3 regions of the Janthinobacterium pasteuri genome follow, and region 1 is predicted to be linked to each of the others. Evidence: predicted binding sites of a transcription regulator. Region 1 holds the regulator's gene; each other region holds the start of a gene.

Evidence for each region. The regulator FNR, encoded in region 1, switches genes on or off when oxygen is low (the NO sensors DNR and NnrR bind a similar motif). The targets are predictions, from matches to a motif close to TTGATNNNNATCAA.
Region 2: ACQ4WN_RS05135 (glycine-rich domain-containing protein) is a predicted target of FNR. The motif match lies at 4,664-4,677, and genes of this name have one in related genera.
Region 3: ACQ4WN_RS17530 (XrtA system polysaccharide chain length determinant) is a predicted target of FNR. The motif match lies at 4,085-4,098, and genes of this name have one in related genera.

What each region holds. Positions count from the first base shown of each region.
Region 1 covers NZ_JBNYXS010000010.1:105,698-113,596, reverse strand. The annotation lists gene ccoP (cytochrome-c oxidase, cbb3-type subunit III) at 1-718, shown strand, start outside; gene ccoG (cytochrome c oxidase accessory protein CcoG) at 723-2,105, shown strand; gene ACQ4WN_RS12625 (FixH family protein) at 2,252-2,776, shown strand; gene fnr (fumarate/nitrate reduction transcriptional regulator Fnr) at 2,780-3,538, opposite strand; gene ACQ4WN_RS12615 (hybrid sensor histidine kinase/response regulator) at 3,778-6,852, shown strand; gene ACQ4WN_RS12610 (TOBE domain-containing protein) at 6,920-7,687, opposite strand; gene ACQ4WN_RS12605 (sulfate/molybdate ABC transporter ATP-binding protein) at 7,713-7,899, opposite strand, start outside.
Region 2 covers NZ_JBNYXS010000003.1:178,296-186,194, forward strand. The annotation lists gene ACQ4WN_RS05115 (hypothetical protein) at 1-128, opposite strand, end outside; gene ACQ4WN_RS05120 (DnaJ domain-containing protein) at 337-630, opposite strand; gene ACQ4WN_RS05125 (glutamine--tRNA ligase/YqeY domain fusion protein) at 793-2,559, shown strand; gene ACQ4WN_RS05130 (sensor histidine kinase) at 2,760-4,607, shown strand; gene ACQ4WN_RS05135 (glycine-rich domain-containing protein) at 4,794-5,537, shown strand; gene ACQ4WN_RS05140 (hypothetical protein) at 5,625-5,864, opposite strand; gene ACQ4WN_RS05145 (hypothetical protein) at 6,107-6,376, opposite strand; gene ACQ4WN_RS05150 (hypothetical protein) at 6,586-6,846, opposite strand; gene ACQ4WN_RS05155 (SDR family oxidoreductase) at 6,930-7,847, opposite strand; gene ACQ4WN_RS05160 (CDP-6-deoxy-delta-3,4-glucoseen reductase) at 7,860-7,899, shown strand, end outside.
Region 3 covers NZ_JBNYXS010000017.1:66,156-74,054, reverse strand. The annotation lists gene ACQ4WN_RS17540 (TIGR03016 family PEP-CTERM system-associated outer membrane protein) at 13-1,545, opposite strand; gene ACQ4WN_RS17535 (XrtA-associated tyrosine autokinase) at 1,529-2,395, opposite strand; gene ACQ4WN_RS17530 (XrtA system polysaccharide chain length determinant) at 2,416-3,945, opposite strand; gene ACQ4WN_RS17525 (XrtA/PEP-CTERM system exopolysaccharide export protein) at 4,198-4,821, shown strand; gene ACQ4WN_RS17520 (N-acyl amino acid synthase FeeM domain-containing protein) at 5,022-5,768, shown strand; gene ACQ4WN_RS17515 (S1 family peptidase) at 5,770-6,552, opposite strand; gene ACQ4WN_RS17510 (hypothetical protein) at 6,549-7,899, opposite strand, start outside.

The DNA of each region.
Region 1 (7,899 bases):
GTTCTACATCACCATCGTCTTCGCCCTGGCGTATCTGTTCCTATACCCGGGCCTGGGCAACTATGCCGGCAGCCTGGGCTGGAAATCGACGGGCCAGTACGAGGAAGAGCTGAAGAAGGCGGAAGCCGACTACGGCCCCCTGTTCAACAAGTACCTGAGCCAGGACTTGAAGACGGTGGCCGCCGATCCGCAGGCGCAAGCCATCGGCCAGCGTTTGTTCCTCACCTACTGCGCGCAATGCCACGGTTCGGATGCGCGCGGCAACAAGGGCTTCCCCAACCTGACCGACAAGGACTGGCTGTATGGCGGCGAACCCGACATCATCAAGACCACCATCATGCACGGCCGCAATGGCCAGATGCCACCGATGGGCGCCGCCCTGGGCTCCGAAAAGGATGTCGAGAACGTGGCCCATTACGTGCTGAGCCTATCCGGTTCGACCTCGGATCCCGTCAAGTCGGTGCTGGGCAAGGCCAAGTTCGGCGCCTGCATGGCCTGTCACGGCGCCGATGCGAAGGGTAACCAGATGCTCGGTTCGCCTAACCTGACGGACAAGATCTGGCTGTATGGCGGCAGTGCCGATACCATCATGGAAACCATCCGCAAGGGACGCAACAACACCATGCCGGCCTTCAGCGATTTCCTCGGCGAGTCCAAGGTCCACGTGCTGTCGGCGTATGTCTGGAGCCTGTCGAATCCCCAGACGCCCGTGAAATGACGTAATGGAACCTCAAGTCATCAAGATGTATGCGGCCCGCGAGCAGATCTACCCTCGCGAGGCCAAAGGACGCTACGCTACCTGGCGATGGGTATGCGTATGGCTTACCCAGCTGGCGTTCTACGGCTTGCCGTGGTTGACCTGGAATGGCAGGCAAGCCCTGCTGTTCGATTTGACCACGCGCAAGTTCTACATTTTCGGCGTCGTGCTGTGGCCCCAGGATTTCATCTATCTGGCGGCCCTGCTGATCATCTGTGCGTATTTGTTGTTCCTCGTCACGGCCATCGCCGGGCGGGTGTGGTGCGGGTTCTCTTGCCCGCAAACGGTGTACACGGAAATCTTCCTGTGGGTCGAACGCCACATCGAGGGCACGCGCAGCGCGCGCATGGCCCTCGACAAGCAGGGACCCTCCGCGCGCAAGGCCTTCAAGAAGACGGCCAAGCACCTGGCGTGGGGCGCCATCGCCCTGTGGACGGGCTTTACCTTTGTCGGCTACTTTACGCCGATCAAGGAACTGGCGCGCGAGGTGACCACCCTCAATTTCGGTCCCTGGGAATGGTTCTGGGTCTTGTTCTACAGCCTGGCAACCTACGGCAACGCGGGCTGGCTGCGCGAGCAGGTGTGCAAATACATGTGCCCCTACGCGCGCTTCCAGAGCGCCATGTTCGACCAGGACACCCTGATCATCACCTACGATGCGAAGCGCGGCGAACCGCGTGGCGCGATGAGCAAGAAGGCCGGCAACAACGACAAGCTGGGCGACTGCATCGACTGCACCCTGTGCGTGCAGGTGTGTCCGACCGGCATCGATATCCGCAACGGCCTGCAGTATGAATGCATCGGCTGCGCCGCCTGCGTCGACGCCTGCAACAGCGTGATGGACAAGGTCGACCGGCCGCGGGGACTGGTACGCTACAGTACCGACCATGCGATGGAAAACAACTTCAGTTCGAAGCAGATCCGCCAGCGCGCCATGCGCCCGCGCGTGCTGATCTACACCTCCATCCTGGCCCTGATCATCATCGCCGTGTGTACTTCGCTGGCCCTGCGCACGCCCCTGAAAATGGACGTGATCCGCGACCGCGGTTCGATGGGACGCGAAGTGGAAGACGGCATGATTGAAAACGTTTACCGCTTGCAGATCATGAACACCTCGGAGCAAACCCAGCATTTTAAAATCAGCGCTTCCGGCTTGCCGGGCCTGACCTTGCTGACGCGCGAAGAAGTGACCTTGCAGCCGACGGAAACGCTGGGCTGGCCGATCCGCCTGCGCGTGCCGCACGGCGTGGGCGAGAAGGGCTCGAACAAGATTGCGATCGAATTGCACTCGCTGGACGACCCATCGCTGCATGTGCGTGAAAGCGCGGTATTCATCGTGCCGCGGTGATATTGATTCGGGGTCGGACCCTCTGGGTCCGACCCCGGTATTTCGCCGTAGGGGTAGCATCAAACATGCGTTAGCTTTACTTTATTTTCAACCCAGAAGCAAAAGCTGGGGTCAGACCCAAAGGGTCTGACCCCAAGGAGAACAAAATGTCCGACAGTCTCAAGCTGCAAGCACCCGTTGCCCCGTGGTACAAGCATCGCTGGCCTTGGCTGCTGATGATCGGTCCCGGCCTGTCCGTGGTGGTCGGCAGCTGCATGGCGTATATCGCGTTTACGCAGCCCGATGCGCTGGTGGTGGGTGATTATTACAAGCAGGGCAAGGCGATCAATCAGGACTTGCGGCGCGACACGATCGCCAGCGACCTGGCGATGGATACCAGCCTGTCCTATGACGTGGCGTCAGCACGCCTCAGTGGTTCCGTGCACAGCTTCGGCAAGGCTTACCAGGGTCCGCTGCAGCTGCACCTGGCGCATGCGACCCTGCCGGAAAAGGATATCAAACTGCTGGTGCAGCCCGATGCGGCCGGCAACTTCTCGGTAGCGCTGCCGATGCTCGAGCGCAGCCGCTGGCAAGTGCTGGTGGAAAACGACAAACGCGAATGGCGCCTGTCCGGCATCTGGACCTGGCCACTGCAGCGCAGCATCGCGCTGCATGCCGATGAAGAACTGTAAGACTTACTTGCAGACGTCCGTACCGGCCGTAATGGCCTTCAACTTGGCCGGCTGCAGGATCTCGATCTCGCGATTCGACACGCGCAGCCAGCCTTCCTTCTTGAATTTGGACAGCAGGCGGCTGACGCTTTCGATGGTCAGGCCCAGGTAGTTGCCGATTTCCTCGCGCGACATGCGCAGCTGGAAATTGCTGCCCGAATAGCCGCGCGCCTCATAGCGCGAGGCCAGGTTGACGATAAAGGCGGCAAAGCGCTGCGTCGCCTGCATATTGCCCAGCAACAGCATGACGCTTTGCTCGCGCGTGATTTCCTGGCTCATCATGCGGTGGAAATGGCGCAGCAGGGTAGGCATACTGCCCAGCAATTGTTCCAGGCTGGAAAACGGGATTTCACACACTTCGCTATCTTCCAGCGCCACCGCATTACAGTGGTGGCGATCGGCGCTGATGGCGTCCATGCCCAATAGTTCGCCCGCCATCTGGAAACCCGTCACCTGCTCTTCGCCGCCCGGATTGATCTGGTACGTCTTGAAGTGGCCCAGGCGGATCGCGTACAGGTTCTGGAACGAGTCGCCGATGCGGAACAGCGAGGCGCCGCGCACGATCTTACGGCGGCGGCCGATGATCTGGTCCAGTCTGTCCATGTCGCCCACATCGAGGCCCATCGGCAGGCACAATTGATGCATGCTGCAGGTCGAGCATCGCGCACGCAACGCTTCCACGTTCACTGTGGGCAAGGTGGGAGTGAGTAGCGCTTCGGTCATGTTGGTACCTTTTAGAAAATGCAATACCGAGTTTACTGCATACACGGTGGCCGTGTGCCAATTTCACCGCAATTGCGCTGAATAAACGACTTTCTGACTTTAAATATATGGCAACATCGTCAAAAGCCCTTGCGGCGAGCGCAATTTGCGCGGCACCGCTTGCCAAGTTGATGTATTGATAGGAAAATTCCTGACAGCATTATCTGCCGCCTGTGCCGCCCGGTACTGAAAAGGAAATCATGAAGCCTCTCGGCATCAAAGCAAAAGTCGCGCTGGCCACCAGCCTGACCTCGATCGCCATGATCGCGCTGGTCACCATGATCCAGGTGCAGCACATGCGCGCCGACTTCACCCGAGTACTGCTGAGCCAGCAATCTGCCCTGATCACCCGCACCGCAGCCGAGCTCGACGACAAGCTGGGCATGCTGCTGCAAATCGTCACCCTGACGGCCAGGCAGCAGCCGCCGGAATTGATCGCCCAACCCGCCAAGCTGCGCGAATACTATGCGCGCCGCTCGATGCTGGTGCTGTTCGACGACGTGCTGGTGCTCGATGCGCAAGGCGCCATCGTGGCCGACATGCCGCTGGTCACAGGCCGCGCCGGCATCAACGTTGCCGAGCGCGAGTATTTCCAGACCGTCCTGCGCACACGCCAGCCCATGATCACCGAGCCGATGCTGGGCAAAGTGAGCGGCATGCCCATCGTACAGATGGTGGCGCCCGTGCTCACCGCCGATGGCCAGGTGGCCGGCGTGGTGATCGGCGTGCTGCGCCTGTACAAGGACAACCTGCTGGGGCGCCTGCGCTCGGAAAAGATCGGCAAGAGCGGCTATTTCTTCATCCTCACGCGCGGCGCCGTGCCGCGCTACGTGCTGCACCCCGATACCAGCCGTTTGCTGCAGCCGCGCCAGCCGAACGCCAACCTGACGACCACCGAGATGCTGAAGGACGATGGCGAAGGCAGCATGGTCAGCACCAATAGCCGCGGCATCACGGCCGTCAACAGCTTCAAGCGCCTGAAATCGGTGAACTGGCTGCTGGCCGCCTCGCTACCCATCGAGGACGCCTTCGAACCCTTCGATGGCGTGCTGTACCGGCTGGTGCTATGGAGCATCCTCGCGTCGCTGCTGGCCGCAGCCGTGCTGGGCTGGGTCACCGTGCGCCTGCTGTCGCCGCTGGTGCGCCTGCGCGACACCCTGCTGGCCCTGCGCACCAGCGGCAGCCGCTTCACCCCCGTGCCAGTGCAGCAGCGCGACGAGATCGGCGAACTGACGGAAGCGTTCAACGGCCTGATGAGCGAACGCGACCGCCTTCAGCAGGAACTCGAATCGCGCGCGGCGGAACTGGAACTGGAGCGCGACCGGGCCGAGGCGGCCAACCGCGCAAAGAGCGACTTCGTGGCCAACATGAGCCATGAAATCCGCACGCCGCTCAATGCCGTGCTGGGCATGGTGTACTTGCTGGGCAATACCAGGCTCGACACGGAACAGCGCAAGTATCTGACCATGGTGCGCGTGGCGGGCCAGTCACTGCTGGGCATCCTCAACGACGTGCTCGATTATTCGAAGATCGAAGCGCGCCGCATGGAATTGTCGCCCGTCGAGTTCGACCTCGATGAAGTGATGAATACCCTGGCCACGACGATGACCATGAATGCGGGCGAAAAGGAGCTGGAACTGGCCATCGCCGTCGAGCCCGACGTACCGCGGCGCCTGGTGGGCGACGCCCAGCGCCTGCAGCAAATCCTCGTCAACCTGGCCGGCAATGCCATCAAGTTCACCGAGAGCGGCGAAGTGGTGGTGGCCGTCAGCCTGGCCGAACGCCAACAAGGCCGCGCCTGGCTGCGCTTCGAAGTGCGCGACACGGGCATCGGCATGACGGAGTTGCAGCAACAGCAGCTGTTTGCCGCGTTTTCACAGGGTGACCAGAGCATCACGCGGCGCTTCGGCGGCACGGGCCTGGGCCTGGCCATCAGCAAGCAGCTGATCCACATGATGGGCGGCGACATCGCCGTCGCCAGCAGCGAAGGCAAGGGCAGCCGCTTCTGGTTCAGCGTGCCGTTCGACATGCTGGCGCAGCCGGCCGAAACGCGGCGCACGCCCGCCCTGGGCCAGCTGCGCCTGCTGGTGGCCGACGATAACCGCACCACGCGCGAACTGATCGTCAAGCTGATCGAGGCATGGGGCTGGCTGGCCGACGAAGTGGACTCCGGCTTTGCCGCCATCGAACTGTACCGCGAACGCCTGGCGCAGCAGCAACCGTATGACGTGGTGCTGGCCGACTGGCACATGCCCGTCATGGACGGCCTGGCCACGGCCAAGGCCATCCGCCAGGCGGCCACCGGCCAGCGCCAGCCCATCGTGGTGATGGTCAATGCTTTCGCGCGCAACCACCTGGAGGAAATCTCCAGCGCCGCCGAGGCCGATGTCGTGCTGATGAAGCCGATCACGGGATCGAGCCTGTTCGATGCCCTGCACCAGGCGTTGATCGCCAAGAACGATGGCGGCGAGCAGCGCATGCTGCACCAGCCGCTGGGCACGGAACTGGCCGGCGTGCATTTCCTGCTGGTGGAAGATAATCATTTGAACCAGGCCGTGGCGCGCGGCATCCTCGAGCACATGGGCGCCACCCTGGACGTGGTGGGCGACGGCTTGCAGGCCGTGGAACGGCTGCGCACGGAGGCGCTGCGCTACGACATCGTGCTGATGGACATGCAGATGCCCGTCATGGACGGTTTCAGCGCCACCCACATCATCCGCACGGAACTGCGTCTGAGCCTGCCCGTGATCGCCATGACGGCCGGCGTGCTGGCGTCCGAGCGCGAGCGCTGCATGACGGCCGGCATCAGCGATTTCATCGCCAAGCCCGTGGTGGTGGAAGAGATGATGCAAGTCATCCTGCGCCACCTGCCCAAGCGCCCGCAAGTGCAGACGACCGAGCCGGCACCCGTTGCCGATGAGGAAGTATTTTCCATGGCGCCGCTGATGCGCGTGATGGGACGCGATGCGAAAGGCCGCGGCGTGCTGCGGCGCATGGTGGAAGATGCGCTGAACAAGGGCATGACGCCCGTGCGCGACGCCGAAGCAGCGTTGCAAACGGGCCGCCACAGCGACGTGGCGCGCATCTTGCACGGCGTGCGCGGTTCCGTGGGTACCCTGGGCACGAAGCGCCTCATCCGCGCCGCGTTTGCCACCGAGGAAGCCATCGATGCGGGCCGCCTGGACGAGGTGCCGGCGCTGCTGGCGCACACGGCGCATGAACTGGAACTGGCGCTGTCGGCGGCGTCCGATTGGTTGTCGCGGTTGAAGGATTAGGCCTGCAACGTCAAGCTGGGGTCAGACCCGGCGGGTCTGACCCCGGAACTTTGCTCGGCGTCGCCGTTTACGCCGGCACGCCCAGGATCACGCTGGACGCCTTGAACATCGCCGTCACCTTGCTGCCGAGCTCTATGCCCAGGTCGGTGCTGCTCTGGTTGGTGATGATGGCGGCGATCGTGCCGCCGCGCGGCAAGTCCAGCACCACTTCCGTGTTGACGGCACCCGTCTGCACGCGCGTCACCAGCCCGGCCAGCTGGTTGCGCGCGGAAAAACGCGCCCCTTCGCTATCCGCCACGAGGATGATCGACGACGCCTTGATCAGCGCAAACGCTTCCGCGCCCGGCACCAGGCCCAGGCTTGCACTGCTGCCTTGCGTGACGATGGCGACGATGTGCTGGCCACCGGGCAATGCCAGGGTGACTTCATCGTTGACGGCGCCCTGTTTCAGTTCGGCCACCTTGCCCAGGAATTGATTGCGTGCTGTGGTTTTCATGGCCATTCTCCGTATGAGTAAAAGATCGTCGGCGATGCCTTCCGCCTGGCTGCCCAGCTGGCGCAGGTAGCGCGCATGCTCACGCTCGATGATGCGGAAATTGTCGACCAGCTGGCGCCCCCGTTGCGTCAGCCGCGTGCCGCCGCCGCCCTTGCCGCCCGTCAAACGCTCGACCAGCGGCTCGCCGGCCAGGTTGTTCATCGCGTCGATGGCGTCCCAGGCTGCCTTGTAGCTCATCTTCACAAGCTTTGCCGCCTGCGTAATGGAGCCGCACTCGGCAATGGCGCCCAGCAATTCCACGCGGCCGGCGCCGCCCAGGTGCTCTCCGCCCACCGTCATCCATACCGAGCCTTGCAGGCCGAATTTATCCAATGCGTTCACCCAATGCCATGTGTACTTCCCCGTTATCGATCTGTCCGTCGCGCAAGTACAGCACATGCTCGCCCAGGATGCGCGCATCTTCCGGATCATGTGTGATCAGGATCATCGGCACGTCAAGGCGCTGCTGCCACTGGCTCAGTTCCAGACGCATTTTGACACGCAGGACCGGA
Region 2 (7,899 bases), on a different contig from region 1:
TACTCGCTCACCAGCGCATCGACCATGCTTTTGTAGTTCTTGCGGTTCGGCGGGTCGCCGAGGATGCCATCGATCTGGCCTTCCAGTTCGCGCGACTGGTACGCGAATTCAGGGTGTACTCTTCTCATGCTGTGCTTTCCAATGTGATGCGCGGCACTTTTACTTAAAAGCAAAAGCACCATTGTTGTTGTTTTTTCAAATCATTCAGGCTATACCGCGTCTCACAGAACCGTAGCGAGCGGCAGTGAATTGTGGCTAAGAAGCGCAACCGTACTTTAGTACGGTGAGCATCGCAGGCCGCAAGTCACGACGCGCAGTAGGTTATGTGAGGCGCTCTCAGTCGGCAGGTAATACGGTGCCGTGAAGGCGGAACACGCCGCACCACAAGGCATACGCTTCCGCTTCCGGATCGATGATGATGCGGTGGTTCACGCTCTGGTCGTATTCGGCGCGCTTGGCCGGGTCGGCCAGGATTTCATACGCCTTGGTGACGCTTTTGAAGCGCGCCTCGGCGCCGGGGGCCTGGTTGCGGTCGGGGTGGAAGCGCATGGCCAGCGAACGGTAAACCTTCTTGATTTCATCGTCGCTGGCATTGGGTGCGACACCGAGGACGTTATATAAATTTTCCATAAATGGCTCCGGGGTCACGATTTGTTTGCTAATTAAAGGCAGATTATCCTATAGAACGGCGCCCGCGTCGCTTGCATGCTGGGATATGGGGGCAAATACGTGCTTATAAAGCGCTTGCGGTACGGTAAAATGCTTTTTACTGTCACTCTTCCGCATTGATCAATGAGCAACGATAAACCGAATACCGCCGCGCCAGCGCTGGCGCCCAATTTCTTGCGTAACATCATCGAAGCCGACCTGGCTGCCGGCGCCCACGTGCGTCCCGGCCTGCCCCAGGTGATCACGCGTTTCCCGCCGGAGCCGAACGGCTACCTGCACGTGGGCCACGCCAAGTCGATCTGCGTCAACTTCGGCCTGGCGCGCGATTACGCCGGCCAGTGCAACCTGCGCTTCGACGACACCAATCCGGCCAAGGAAGAACAGGAATACGTCGACACCATCATGGACAGCGTGAAATGGCTGGGCTTTGACTGGGAACCGAAGCATGCCGATGGCCAGAGCCACCTGCACTACGCGAGCGATTACTTCGACCAGCTGTATGCGATGGCCGAATACCTGATCACGGCCGGCTTCGCCTATGTGGACAGCCAGAGCGCCGAAGACATGGCCGCCAACCGGGGCAATTTCGGCCAGGCCGGCAAGAATTCGCCGTTCCGCGAGCGTCCGCGCGACGAATCGCTGGCCCTGTTCCGCGCCATGAAGGCGGGCCAGTTCAAGGATGGCGAGCACATCCTGCGCGCGAAGATGAGCGAAGATGCCATGAGTTCGCCGAACATGAACTTGCGCGATCCGGCCATCTACCGCATCCGCCATGCGCATCATCACCGCACGGGCGACGCCTGGTGCATCTACCCGATGTACGATTACACGCACCCGATCTCGGACGCGCTGGAAAACATCACGCATTCGATCTGCACGCTGGAATTCCAGGACCACCGCCCGTTCTACGACTGGCTGCTGGAAACCCTGTCGGCTGGCGGCTTCTTCCAGCAGCCCGTGCCGCGCCAGTTCGAATTCTCGCGCCTGAACCTGACCTATATCGTCACCAGCAAACGCAAGCTGCGCCAGCTGGTGGAAGAAAAAATCGTCGACGGCTGGGACGACCCGCGCATGCCGACCCTGGTGGGCATGCGCCGCCGCGGCTACACGCCGGAAGCGATTCAACTGATGTGCGAACGCACGGGCGTGACCAAATCCGACGGCTGGATCGACTACAGCGTGCTCGAAGGCTGTTTGCGCGAAGACCTGGACCCGAAGGCGCCGCGCACGGTGGCCGTACTGCGTCCGTTGAAATTGATCATCGACAATTTCCCTGAAAACGACAGCGTGGAATGCACGGCGCCCGTGCATCCGCACTTCCCGGAACGGGGCTTGCGCACCTTCCCCATCTCGCGCGAGCTGTGGATCGAGGAAGATGACTTCATGGAAGTGCCAAATAAAGGCTATTTCCGTCTGTATCCACCGATCGACGACAAGCCGGGCAGCAAGGTTCGTCTGCGCTATGGTTATGTGATCGAATGCACGGGCTACGACAAGGATGCGGACGGCAAGGTCATCGCCGTGCATTGCACCTATTTCCCGGACAGCAAGTCGGGCACAGACGGCAGCGCCAACTACAAGGTCAAGGGCAATATGCACTGGGTCAGCGCGCCGACGGCGATTCCCGCCGAAGTGCGCCTGTACGACCGCCTGTTTACCGACCCGCAGCCGGACGCGGGCGGCAAGGACTTCAAGCTGGCCTTGAATCCGCTGGCCAAGGACGTGGTGCAAGCGTGGCTGGAACCGGGCGCGGAACTGGCCCAGCCGGAACAGCGCTTCCAGTTCGAGCGCCACGGCTATTTTGCGGCCGACCGGGTCGACAGCCAGCCCGGCAAGCCCGTCTTCAACCGCATCGTCACACTGAAAGACAGCTGGCAGCCGGCAAAATAAGGCGCCGCACGATCTACAAAAAAACCGCTGCGGCGGTTTTTTTTCGTTTCCAATAGAAATATTGCCTGTTGACTATATTCACGATAGTTTTGTATATTAAGCAGCTATTGAGCAATTTGCAATGTCGTTAGTGCTTGTGCAACTTGGTACAGCCTCCAGCACACAGGCGGCACCGATTCCTCTTCCTGATGCGGATGGCGATGTCTACTACTGCCGGCAAACACCCTTTATCTGCTGAAAAAAGACCGCTCTGGCTGCTCGGTTTCGTGATGTCGTTGGTGGTGGGCCTGCTGTTCTACACGGCCGCCTCGCTGTCGATCGAAAACGATGCTCGTGAGCTGTTCAACAATCTGGCGCGCAATACCCAGAAAAACATCGCATCGCGCCTCAAGTCGTATGCCAACCTGCTGCGCGGCACGGCCAGCCTGTTCCACGCCAACGAACACGTGAGCCGTGAGCAATTCCAGCGCTTCGTGGCCAACATCGCCTTGCAACAGAACTATCCGGGGGTGATGAATCTCAATTACAGCCGCGAACTCGACGAGTCGCAGCGCCCCGCCTTCGAAGCGACCATGCAGCGCGACCATCCGCCAGGGCGCGATGGCTATCCGGCGCTTGCCATCCATCCGCCCGGGCCGCGCCCCCATTATTCCGTGGTGGTATACCTCGAACCAATTGCCAGCGCCCCGGAGAAGTATGGCTATGACATCGCTTCGCGGCCCCTGATTGCCGAAATGCTGGCGCAGTCGCGCGATTCCGGGCACATCAGTAATTCCGGCGTGCCCGTGCCGATGGAAGGCCGGCCGCAGCTGACGAGCATGGCCATGCGCATGCCCGTGTACCGCTTTGGCATGCCCACCGGCACGGTGGGGCAAAGGCGCGCGGCCTACCAGGGTTCCGTCGGCATCGGCTACGACCTGGTGACGATGATGCGCAGCGCACTGGCCGACATGCCGATACGCAATGTCCGCCTGACCCTGTTCGATATCGGCCCGCAAGCGCGCGAACAGCTGGACTTGCCGCACGACATGCGCCCCATCTTCGACAGCACGACGGCGGGCATGCCTGCACCATGGTGGCTGCCCGGCAACTCGGGGCGGTATCTGAGCAGCACGATGCTGATCGACCACAATGGCCGCGCGTGGCAAGCGCTGTTCAGTGTGCGCAAGAGCGACCTGTACACGCGCTTCGGCGCCTTCTTGCCGTGGCTGGCCCTGCTGACCGGTTTTGCCAGCACCATGCTGCTGTACATGCTGTTTCACACCCTGGCGTCGTCGCGCCGGCGCGCCATCGAGCTGGCGACTGGCATGACGGAGGAATTGCGCGCCAGCCAGATCCGCCTGCAGTTGTCGCACCAGAAACTGCGCCGCCTGGCAGCCCACGCCGACCGGATCAAGGAAGAAGAACGCAAGCGCATCGCGCGCGAAATCCACGACGACCTGGGACAGAACCTGCTGGTGCTGCGCATCGATGCCGACATGCTGGCCTCGCGCACGCAGCGCCGTCACCCGCGCCTGAATGCCCGCGCCCGCTCGACCCTGGAGCAGATCGACGCCACGATTAAAAGCGTGCGGCAGATCATCAACGACTTGCGTCCAACCGTGCTGGACCTGGGCGTGAATGCAGCCGTCGAATGGCAAGTGGCGCAATTTCGCCAGCGCACGGGCATCGCCTGCGAAGTGAGCGAAAGCCATCACGATATTTATTTAAGCGACCAGTGCGCCACGGCCCTGTTCCGCATCCTGCAAGAGTCGCTCAGCAATATTTCCCAGCATGCCAATGCCAGCCGCGTTCGAGTCAAGCTGGAAAAGTGCCGCGATACCGTGTCGATGAGCGTCAGCGACAATGGGGTGGGCGCGGCCATCGACGGACGTAACAAGCTGGGATCATTTGGCCTGGTGGGGATCGAGGAGCGCATCAAGTTACTGGGTGGCACTTTCTACATCGAAAGCAGCCCCGGTGCGGGCATGAGCGTGCATGTCAGCGTACCGCTGGGTGCGGACGCCACCGCGTTTCCCTACCTGGAAGACAGCCGGACCAACACCTGACAGGCAGGCCGCACTGAAGCAAGCTCAGCTTGCATATTTTGTAATTAGATGCAATATTGATGTAGAACAACTCAGCACCTGCCCGCCATGGGTCAGGCATTCCTCGACTACTTGCAAGGAGTACACACCCACCACTCTCCCTTGTTCCACTGTATTTCCCACAACGCTCTTTACCAAAGGACCTTCATGGATACGAACGACAGTTTCAAGGCAATTGCCGATTTGAATTTGGACGCGATCAAAGTCAAGCTGATGCACCGGGAGTCAGGCGAAGGATGGAGCCTGGAGAAGGCCAATGCAGTGGAGTTCGAGTACCGGCGCTTCCTGATCCTGATGAAACAGTTTCCGGAAGAAGAAACGGCGCCACTGATGGACGTCGATACCTTCTGGCATTACCACATCCTCGACACCCTGAAATATGCAGCGGACTGTGAACAGGTCTTCGGCTACTTCCTGCATCACTTCCCGTACATCGGCTTGCGCGGCGAAGACGACGAAGCGGCGCACCAGCGCGTGGGCGAGCGCATGAAGCAGCTGTATGAGCAAACGTTCGGGGAAGATTATATCCGCGCAGAAACGGCGTATTCGGGGCGCGCCGTACAGGCGGCGTATTCAGGACGGGCCGTGCAAACAGCGTTTTCCAGTGCTGCAGTACAGGCGACAGCGTATTCAGGACGGGCTGTACAATCAGCGTTTTCCAGTGCAGCGGTACAGGCGACAGCGTATTCGGGCCGGGCTGTACAATCAGCGTTTTCCAGCGCAGCGGTGCAGGCGACAGCGTATTCGGGCCGCGCCACCGGGGCTGCCACCAGCGCATTTTCCAGCGCGCCCGCCACACTGGCTGCTGCAGTGGTCAAGTCGTCCACGACCGGCCTGGAAATGGGGCGTTTCTATGTCGATCGGCCGGTGCTGAACCGTGACCCGCAATAAAACAGCGGAAAACAGATGCGGCTGCCGCACGCGGCAAGCCTGACGTACACAGACGGCACCTCTCAGTTTGCCGTCTGTCAGGCGCTCTTAGGCAGCCATCAACTCGCGCAGTTCACGAATACTGAAATCGCTGATTTCATGCATGCGGATGAGGATCGTGGCGCCGATCGGCAAGGTGTTGTGACGAATCTTGCTGATGACAGGTGGCGCCACTTCCAGCGCGCGCGACAAGGCGGCATCGTTTTTCAGTTGCAGCTTGTCGATGATCGCATCGAGGACGCGATTCGGGTTGTAGGTAGGCAAAGAGGTAATTTGTTTGAGAGACATGATCAAAAATCCGTACTTGTTGTATTAGTGCACAAAGAAACCGAATGTCTCTTCTGCAATAATTCAGGGTAAACACACTAAAAAGCGCCATCACTTATGCGGCCTTTACGCCACAAACAATATAATACACGCTATTGTTGATTTTTGCGTAACTTAAAGCAAAATTGTGATAATTGAAGAGAATTGACGCACTTGGAATGTGCTAGAGGATAACTCAAATCGGAAAAATTTGCTGCAATTCATCAATTTTTACAATGAGGAACACCGCTGTGCATCAGCCAGACAATCGCCATGAGCACGCTCAGGCGAGCCATGTCTGCGGATAAATGCCAGCCGTGCGCGGCTACGCCGGCCGGGATGGCCAGCAAACAGGTGCCGGAAAAGGCGTCCATGCGGCACCAGGCCAGTTGCCGGCGAATTTCATCGGGCGGCGGCGGTGGCTGCAGCGTATGTTCACGGCCGCGCATGTAGGCGCGCACCTGTTCCTTGCTGGGGTGACTCGCAGTTCGCATGGCTCGCTCCTGCTGACGGGAAACAGCATCGTGCTATTTATACAGCCCGCCACAAATAGCCTGGACGCGTGACGACTTTGCTCAGCATATCGCCAGTTCGCCATGCTGCCCTTGCGTTGCATCAAATGGCCAGGCCCCGGCATTGCGCCGAAGCCCGCACTGCTCCATGCTCCAGCGACCTGGCGGCCGATGGCCAGCTCTTCCTGCTCTTATTTCTTTTGCTGGCGCACGCGCTGTTGCTGTTTTTCCTGCGTTTGCTGACGATTCTGCTTGCGCTCGAACAGGGTGACCGCATCTTTCTTGGCTTGCTCGGCGGTACGCATTTCCTCATGCGCATCGTGCGGAACAAAAAATTCGGCATCCTGCGCCGCCACGACCAGCTTGATGGCGGCATCGTCGTCGAGGTCGTACAGTTCCGTCAGGACGGTGGTGACCTCGTCCAGGTATTCTTCGTAAGTGAGGGTGCTCATGCTGTAGTCCTTAGGTGAATGGCGCACCGCCGCAACGGCGCGCTGCGCGCCGGCCCAGCAAAGTGCGCAGATAACCGACCATTTTACCCGATGCTGGGCGCATCGGCGGACAGCGACTGCAAGGCATCGGCCACACGCGCGTAACGCAGATGCACGCCCAGCTCGCGCTTGAGGCGCGTATTATGCAGGCGGCGCGATTCGGACATGAACGACAGCAGCATCGGCGTGACCACTTGCTGCAGTTCGGCACGCGGCAGGCGCGGCGGGTGCGGCAGGCCGAACGTATCGGCCACGGCATCGAAATAGTCCGCCATCTTGAGTTCACTGTCATCGCTGGCGTGATACACGCGTCCCGGCTTGCCCCGCCACAAGGCCCGTTCGATGATGCGCGCCAGGTCATCGGCATGGATATGGTTGGTATACACATCGTCGCCAGCGGCCAGGGCCGGCGTGCCTTCGCGCAGGCGCTTCAGGGGCAGGCGGTCGTGCGCATAAATGCCGGGCACGCGCAGGATGGCCACGCTGGCGCCGCGGCGCGCGCCCCAGCCACGCAAGACCTGTTCCGCATCGACGCGCCTCTTCGCCCGCGCATTCGCCGGGGCCGTCGGCCGCGTTTCATCGATCCAGGCGCCGGCGCAATCGCCATACACGCCGCTGGTACTCACATACACCATGCGTGCATGCTCGGGTAAAATGGCGACCAGATTGCGCGTGCGCAGGTCCAGCAAGCCAGACGACCGGGGCGGCGCCAGGTGCACGATCATCGGCGCCAGTCCCGCCAGCCGTTTCAGGCTGGCGCGGTCGTCGAGGTTGGCCACGATGGGCACGGCACCGGCCGCCCGCAGCTGCGCGCAGCGCGCCGGCTGGCTGGTGACGGCAAAGACGCGAAAGCGCGCACGCAGCAGGGGCAGCAGGCGCATGCCGACGTCGCCACAGCCCAGGATCAGCAGGCGCGGCAAGCCCACCGGTTTGCGCAAAGAGTGCATTAACATATTTTTCATCTCAAGGATTGTATGACTTTTCAAGTTACTGTTCAGCCCAGCGGCCACCAAT
Region 3 (7,899 bases), on a different contig from region 1:
GCTGCTGCCTCCTTAGAATTGCATGGTCAGCGTGGCGCTGACGCCGTTTTCGCGGTAGTCGCCGCCCCGGTTGCTGGTGTGCCGCATGTGCCGCACGTCGATGCTGGCCGTCATGTTCGGCTGCAGGATGCGCGTGTAGCCCGCCGTCACGGTGATGTTGTTGTCGCGCCGGGGCACGCTCAGCGAGCGCACGCTGGCGTAGCCGGCATTGACATTCATGCTGGTGCGCGAACTGGCTTGCCAGCTCCAGCCCAGGTTGCTGCCGACCTGGCGCGTGCGCTCTTCGCTGCCGAACTCCATGCCGGGCAGCAAGGGGCTCTCGATGCCGCTGGCCGTTTGCGCCGTGCGGTCGACGGCCGTGATGCCAACCACCATCGTGCTTTTCGCCGTGGCGCGCGCCATCGTCAGCTGCAGCTGTTTTTGCAGGAAATAGCGGTGACTGAAGTAATTGATGGCGCCCCGTTCGGGCCCCAGCTTGTTGGCGTAGCGCAGGAAGGCATTGATGCGCAAGCGCCTGTCGCGCGCATTGGGAAAGATGGCGCGCCATAATTGATCGAGCAACTGGCCCGCGTCGCGGTCGCTCAGGCGCGCAAACTGCGTGGGCAGGGTGGTGACGTTTTCGCTGTAGCTCAATTGCCAGTTGGTATGGCGCTGCAGGAAATTTGCATCCAGGCTATAGGTATTGCCAAAAAAGCGCTTGCCCGTGCTGAAGGCCACGCTGGTGCGCGGCGACGGCGTCCATATGCCGCCCAGCGACCAGAAGCGGCCTTCCGGCGCCTTGCCGTTGCTTGACATATAGCCTTCCTTTTCCGTGCCGCCGCTGGCCGTGGCCGCCCATTTCCTGCCGAACGGATAGCGCAGGCCCATGCTGCTGCGCTGCATGCGCACGGGCGCCAGCTTGCTGTCCTGCGTGCGGCGCACGTCGTGACTGGCGTTCCAGGTCCAGCCGCTGCCGCGCGGCTCGCCGCTGAGCAGCAATTCCATTTCATCGCTGTGTACGGACAGCAATTCGCCGCTGTCGAGCATATTGCGCGTGTAGCGCAGCTCGGCCGTGGCCAGGCCGCGGAAGCGGTGGCGTAGGTAGGGGCTGATGCCGGTGGTGCGCACCGTGCTGGCATTGTCCGTGTCGGGCAGCTCGGCTATCAGTTGCGGGCCGAACGGCGAGATGTTGCGCCGGCTCACGCTGGCGTTGGCATCGATGAAGAACCAGTCCTGCACCAGTTCGGCGTCGGCCGCAGCGCGCAAGTCGTGGTTATCGCTATTGCCGCGCTGCCCCGAGAGGAATTTGTGCCAGCTGTAATCGAGGTCCACGCGCAGGCGCGGGCCCGTGCCGATGAGAGCGATGGCGGGCGCGATTTCCGTGATGAAGTCCGATTGCGCCTTGCCGGGTGGCGCGCGCAGCGCATTGTCCGTATAGCTTACACGCTGGCGCAGCGAGGGTTTCACCAGCCAGTCGACGGCAAAGGCCGGCATGGGCAGCAGCAAGGGCAGCAACGGTAGCAGCGGCAGCGCCGGCGGCGTGCGGCGGCTAGTCGTAATAGCCATAGCCGTAGTAGTCGTTGCCGGGGAACGATTTGGTCTTGTTGTAGATCAAATGTATGTGTTCGCACGAGTCGATCTGGCGCAGCGCTTCCTTGACGGCGTGCTGGGTCGTCGTTTCCGCCTCGACCACCATCACCACCTGGCCCATCTGTCCCACCAGCGCGTGCGCTTCGCTGGTGATCAAGAGAGGCGGCGAATCGAAGACGACGACGCGGTCGGCGTAGCGGCTGGCGATCTCGGCCAGCAGCCGGCTCATGGCCCGGCTGGCCAGCAATTCCGTCGCATGCTTGTTGCTGCGCCCGGCGGGCAGGATGCGCAGATTGGCCACGTTGGTTTTCAGGATCACGTCCGCCATGGACAGCTGCGGATCGAGCAGCACGTCCATCAGCCCCGGCTCGGGCGACAGGCCCAGCACTTTCAGCACGGACGGGCGCGCCACGTCGGCATCGACCAGCAGCACCGTGATATCCATTTCCATGGCGATGCTCATGGCCAGGTTGACGGCGCAATACGTCTTGCCTTCGCCAGGCATGGCGCTGGTGACGACGATCAGGTTGCCATGGCGGATGGCCTCGGCGCCGGTGGCGCGCGCCTGGCGCAGCAGCGGGCGCTTGATGATGCGGAAATCTTCGGCCACCGAACTGCGCCCGCCTTCCTGCGTGAGCATGCCTTGCTCCGCCAGCCGGGCCAGGTTCAGAGTGCGGTACTGGGGGTTGCCGGCCGCCGCCAGGGTGTCCGCGCCGTCTGCGCCATCGGCGCTGTCCGTTGCGTACGGCACGGGGGCTTCGGCTACGCCCAGGATGAGGGGATCCTGCCTGCCGCTGTCCTTGGTGCTGCGCTCCTTGCTGGTCATCGTTGCTCCCGTGGCGTGGTCTAGAATTTGAGCAGCGCAGCCGTCATGACCCCGCCGTACAGCAGAAACAGGCTGCCCAGGCAGCCGGCAAAGCCATAGCGGGCGCGGCGGCGGCGCACCTGCTGCAGCGGCGTCCAGTTCATCGATACCGTACCCAGGACGTTCAAGCCCGTGGCATCGCGCAGTTCGGCGGGGCTGAGGAAGGTGGGGCGCACCTGGCTGATCAAGAGGGCCGTGGCGATACCGGCCACCAGGGCCGCGCCCAGCGCCGCACTGAACAGCAGCGGACGGTTCGGGCCGACGGGCGCATATTGCACCGTGGGCGGGTCGATGATCTTGAAGGCCATCATCTCGGTGGTGGAACTGAGTTCGCCCGACAGCTTGGCCGCTTCGCGCCGGCCGATCAGCTTTTCATAGTTTTCCTTGTTGATGATGTAGTCGCGGTTCAGTTGCGCCAGCTGCGATTCCACCTCGGGCACGGCATTGCTTTGCGCCAGCAGGCGCTCATTGCGCGCGTTGTATTCCTGCACGCGGGCGCGGATGGCGGCCACCTTGGCGTCCGCGTCCGTCAGCGCCACTTTCAGTTGCTGCAGCATGGGGCTGTAGTTCTTGCCCGGGTCGCCGGATGCCGTTTTCAGCTTGCTTTCCTCGATCTTGCGCTCTTCCAGTTGGGCAATGAGGCGCTTCGAGGCGATAATGTCGGGATGCAATTCCGTAAATTGCATGCGCAGGCTGTCGAGATTCTTGTTGAGTGAGGCGATGCGCTCGTCGAGTTCCGGATTCGTGATGGCCGACGCGTTCGGCTCCAGGTCGAGCACCGGCTCGTCGCCCTCGATCTGGCTCAGGATGGCCTTGCGCGATTGTTCCGCCTCGACCAGTTCCAGTTTGGCATTGTTCAGGCTATCGGACGACATCAGCAGCTGGCTGCCATAGTCGATGCCCTGGCGCGGCAGCAGCAGGTTGTTGCGGATCTTGAATTCCTTCACCAGGTTTTCCGCCGCGCTCAGCTTATCCTCGTAGTTCTTGATCTGCTCGTCGATGAATTGCACGGCTTTCTGCGAATCGCCTTTTTTTCCCTGGAAACTGCCTTCGACAAAGATGGTCAGCAGGCTTTGCACCACATCGCGCACCAGCTTCGGGTCGCGCCCGCTGTAGCTGATGGTGTAGATGTCGTAGGCGTTGGTGCCGGTGATCTTGATGCGGCTCATCAGCTCATCGAGCCGGGCTTCGTGTTCGCGCACGGTCTTCGAATCGAGGTCGAGGTCGACCATGCGCATGACGCGCTCCACGTTCGGGCGGCTGAGCAGGGTGCGGCTCATGATGGCCACCTGCTGTTCCGTGTTCGGCACGCTGGTCATGCCGGCCAACAGCGGTTTGAGGATGGTTTGCGTATCGACAAACACGCGCGCCGACGTCTGGAAGTTGTCGGGTAGCGTAATCACCCTGATGAAGCCGACGATCGCCACCAGCCACGCCACCAGCACCGCATGCCAGCGGTACTTCCAGATGCCTTTCAGGCTGGAAAGCAGTTGCTGTATCAATTGCTCCATGTCGCTTCCTTCTGGTGACGGTGCTGCACGGTCGATGGCTGGGCGGCGCGGACAACGGCGTCTTGCAAGGAATGCTTGCCTGTTGAGTAAGCAAAGTATAGGGCGCCTGTCGGGCAAGATTTCCCAAGATGATTGCTTCTTGATACGCCTCAAGGTTCACTTGCCGGGTTTTCATAATCATGGGAAGTTCGCGGCCCAGGCTGGTTCTGCGGGGCCGGCCATGGACGCGCCATCGACTCGAAGAGGCCCCGCATGAACCCGTTTCGCCGTGCATTTCTATGCCACACGCTGGTACTGGCAGGTAGCGCCAGCTTGCTGGGGGGCTGCCGCACACGCTATCCGCTGGCGCCCGCCGACGACAGCGCGCCCATGCACGACTATCTGATTGGCCCGGGCGACTCCGTCAACATCATTGTGTGGCGCAATCCGGAAGTGTCGCTGACGGTGGCCGTGCGGCCGGACGGCAAGATCACCACGCCGCTGGTGGAGGATCTGGCCGCCAGCGGCAAGACCTCGACCCAGCTGGCGCGCGACATCGAGCACGCCTTGGGCAAGTTCATCCAGCAACCGGTGGTGACGGTCATCGTCACCAATTTCTCGGGCCCGTACGGCGAGCAGATCCGGGTCATCGGCGAGGCGGCCAAGCCGCAGGCGCTGCCGTACCGGCTGGGCATGTCGCTGATGGACGTGCTCATCGCCGTAGGCGGCATCACTGACTTTGCCGCCGGCAACAAGGCCAGCATCATCCGCATGCGCGAAGGCAGCCAGCAGCAGCTGGGCGTGCGCCTCGATGACCTGCTCAAGAATGGCGATATTTCCGCCAACGTCATGATGCGGCCGGGCGACGTGCTGTTGATACCGGAGAGCTTCTTTTAGTAACGATCTGTGCAATATCAAAACAGTACTTATATTTGTCTTTTTATACTTTTCGGCAAATTTCAGCGTGTGTTTTTTCCATCTAGATGGAAATTTCTTCTGTTTTTTTAGCTGATGGCGGGAACTTTTTTCGGTTTTTTCTTGTCACAAGGCATTGGCTTCAGTCTGTCTCGACGGCGGCCGATGAACGTGAGGACAAGATGAGCTTTCAAGATGAACCCATTATTTCCTTCGACACGCCAGGCACCTTCAGTGACCTGGTGGTGGGCGAAGGGCAGATCGACCCGGCCATGGAGCACGAGCTCGACCTGCAACGCTTTCATATCCGCATGGCCAATTCGCGTGGCCGGCGCGAAGCGGCCAGTTTGCTGATCCGCAAGATGTACGGCTGGCGCGGCTATGCCGTCGATCCCGGCATCGCGCATGCGCTGAATAAAATCACCCTGTTTGCAGAAACGGCAGGCTCCACCGTCGGTACCATGACCTTGTGCCTGGACAATGACGAGACGGGCTTGCCCGCCGATGAAAACTTCCGCGACAAGCTCGACGTGCTGTGCGAGCAGGGCCGGCGCCTGTGCGAACCATCGCGCCTGGCCATCGACAAGGGCGTGAGCAAGCGCGTGTTTGCGGCGCTGATACATATTTCTTATATCTATGCCCACAATATTCACGGCTTTACGGATTACGTGATTGAAGTCAATCCACGGCATGTGGTGTTTTACAAGCGCATGCTCGGTTTCAAGGATTTTGGCGGCGAGCGAGAGTGTACGCGCGTGGGGGCGCCGGCTGTGCTGCTGCGCCTGGACCTCGATCACATGGGAGCCCAGATCCACAAGTACGGCGGCATGATGGAACAGCATGGAGGTGAACGATCGTTTTACCCCTATTTCTTCCCGACATGGGATGAACCTGGCATCACCGACCGGCTGCGGCAGGGGCGCAACTGACTCATTTATTTTTCAGCATGATCGCCTGCATATGGCTGCCCGGAACCGCATACGTGATGCCGCTGGGCGCGCTGATGGAGGCTTCTTTCAAGCCTTTGACATACACCATGTTGACGATGCCGTAGACGAGACCGGTCTCGGGATCGAACAGGGGGCTGCCGCTGCTGCCCGGATATGCCGTCGCGTCCAGCTGGAACACGATGTACGGCGTTTTTTTCAGTTGCGCCAGGCGCCGTGGGTCGAGGCGCTGCGCATTGTCGCTGGGCGTGACCACCGGCGTCAGCGACGACACGGTGGCGCGATGCGTGACGTGATGTAAGCCCAGCAAGGTACCCAGAGGAAATCCCGTAAACGCCATGGCCTGGCCTTCGCGCACCGTGGCCGCGTCGCCCAGCGCCAGGGCAGGCAGTGGCGCGCCCGCCAGGCGCAGCAGGGCCAGGTCGTGTTCCGTGTCCAGCACCTGCACTTTGGCCTGGCGAAATTGCGTCGCCTCGCCCTGGCCCGTGAGAATGCCGATCACTTCGTCGGGATTGGCGTCGAGCAGTTTCTGGATCACATGGGCGCAAGTGAGCACACTCAAGCCATCGCCCGCGACGAATCCCGTGCCGATGAAATGCATGGGCGGCGTGCGCGTCTTGTGCAAGCTGCCCACGCCAACGATGGACGGTTTCACGCGCGCAATGACTTGCGCCAGGGCTTGATCGGCACGACAGGGCGCTCCGGCCAGGGCAAGGACCAGGCAGCACATCAGGGCGGAGGAGAATGTCAACGACAGGGCTTTCATGGCGGCGTACTTTCAGCAGGAGGCGGCGGCGGGGGCTGCAGCAGAGCGCACAGCAGCATCAGGTAGCACAACAGGGCGATGCGCGGCACGTCGAGCAGGCTGTCGAACAGGCCGACGACGAGAAAACCCAGCAGGGCGGCGGCGCAGGCCAGCGCGCCCTGGTCGCCTGCTGCGGCCTGGCGCAGCCGGCGCAGGCCGGCCAGGGCCAGCAGGCCCAGCATGGACAGTGCGCCGCACCAGCCCGTTTCCACCAGCAGCTGCAGCGCCAGGCTCTTGATATGCCACGGCAAGTGATGGTGGTCGCTACTGAAAAACCAGTAATTGTTTGCCTGCGTAAAGCGACCGTTGAGTATCAATTCCTCGCCGCCGGGGGCGCGCAGGCTCAGATTGTCGAGCTCGATCACGGATGCGGTGGCCGTGCCGCTGGCCGCCAGTTCCAGCTGCACGGGCGGGCGCAGCAGCCAGGCGCCAGCGCCCAGCCATGCGCTGTCGAACGCTACTTCATAGTGCTGCCACGCGTCGGCTGGCGCGCCTGGTTGCGGGAGGCGCAGGCGCAGGGGGACATGCACGCAGTTTTGTGCGTACAGCAATTGTCTCTGGCACAGGCGTACCAGCAGCACGGGCATGGCGCCGCTTCTGCGCGCGTCGAGCGCCAGCGTGTAGCGCGTGGCCGGCTGCAGGGGCAGGCGTTGCAGCAGCCGCAGCAGTTCGCCGTAGCCGGCGCTGTAGCCGGGACTGGCCAGGCGCACATAATAATTACCAGGCTCGCCGTCTTGCTCCACATACGCGATGCTGGCTGGCACCTCGCGCCCGGGATTGTGCCAGTAATACTTGGCGGGAAAGCTGCCCATGCCCATGCCGAACAGCTGATCGCCCCAGGCGGATGGCTGCATGTCCAGCACTTGCCGCCAATGGCGCAAGCGGCCTTGCATGTCAAAGGCGGTGGTGGCGAAACGTTCGGTGGCGTAATAACTGGCCGAGACGGGTATGGCCAGCAGCAACAGGATGCCGGCCGCGCCCGCCATGCTCAGGCTGGCGCGGTCCAGCCGCCACAGCGGTGGGCGCAAGCGTCCAGTGCACAGCATCAGTATGGCCAGCAGCACGACCAGTCCGGCTGGCGTCAGGGCGGGAGCACCGGCCCAGTGCCAGCCTATCCAGACAAGATTGCACGCCAGCATGGTCCACGCCATCATCGCCAGGCTCAGCCTGGCTGGGCTTTTGCTGGCAGCACCGCCCGGCCACAGCGCGCCCGCCAGCAGCATGGCGGACAGCAGAAACAGGAAATACGGGCCTTTCAGCCAGCCGGCAGCCTGCTGGCCGGTCCCTTCCGGCCACCAGCTGGCCAGC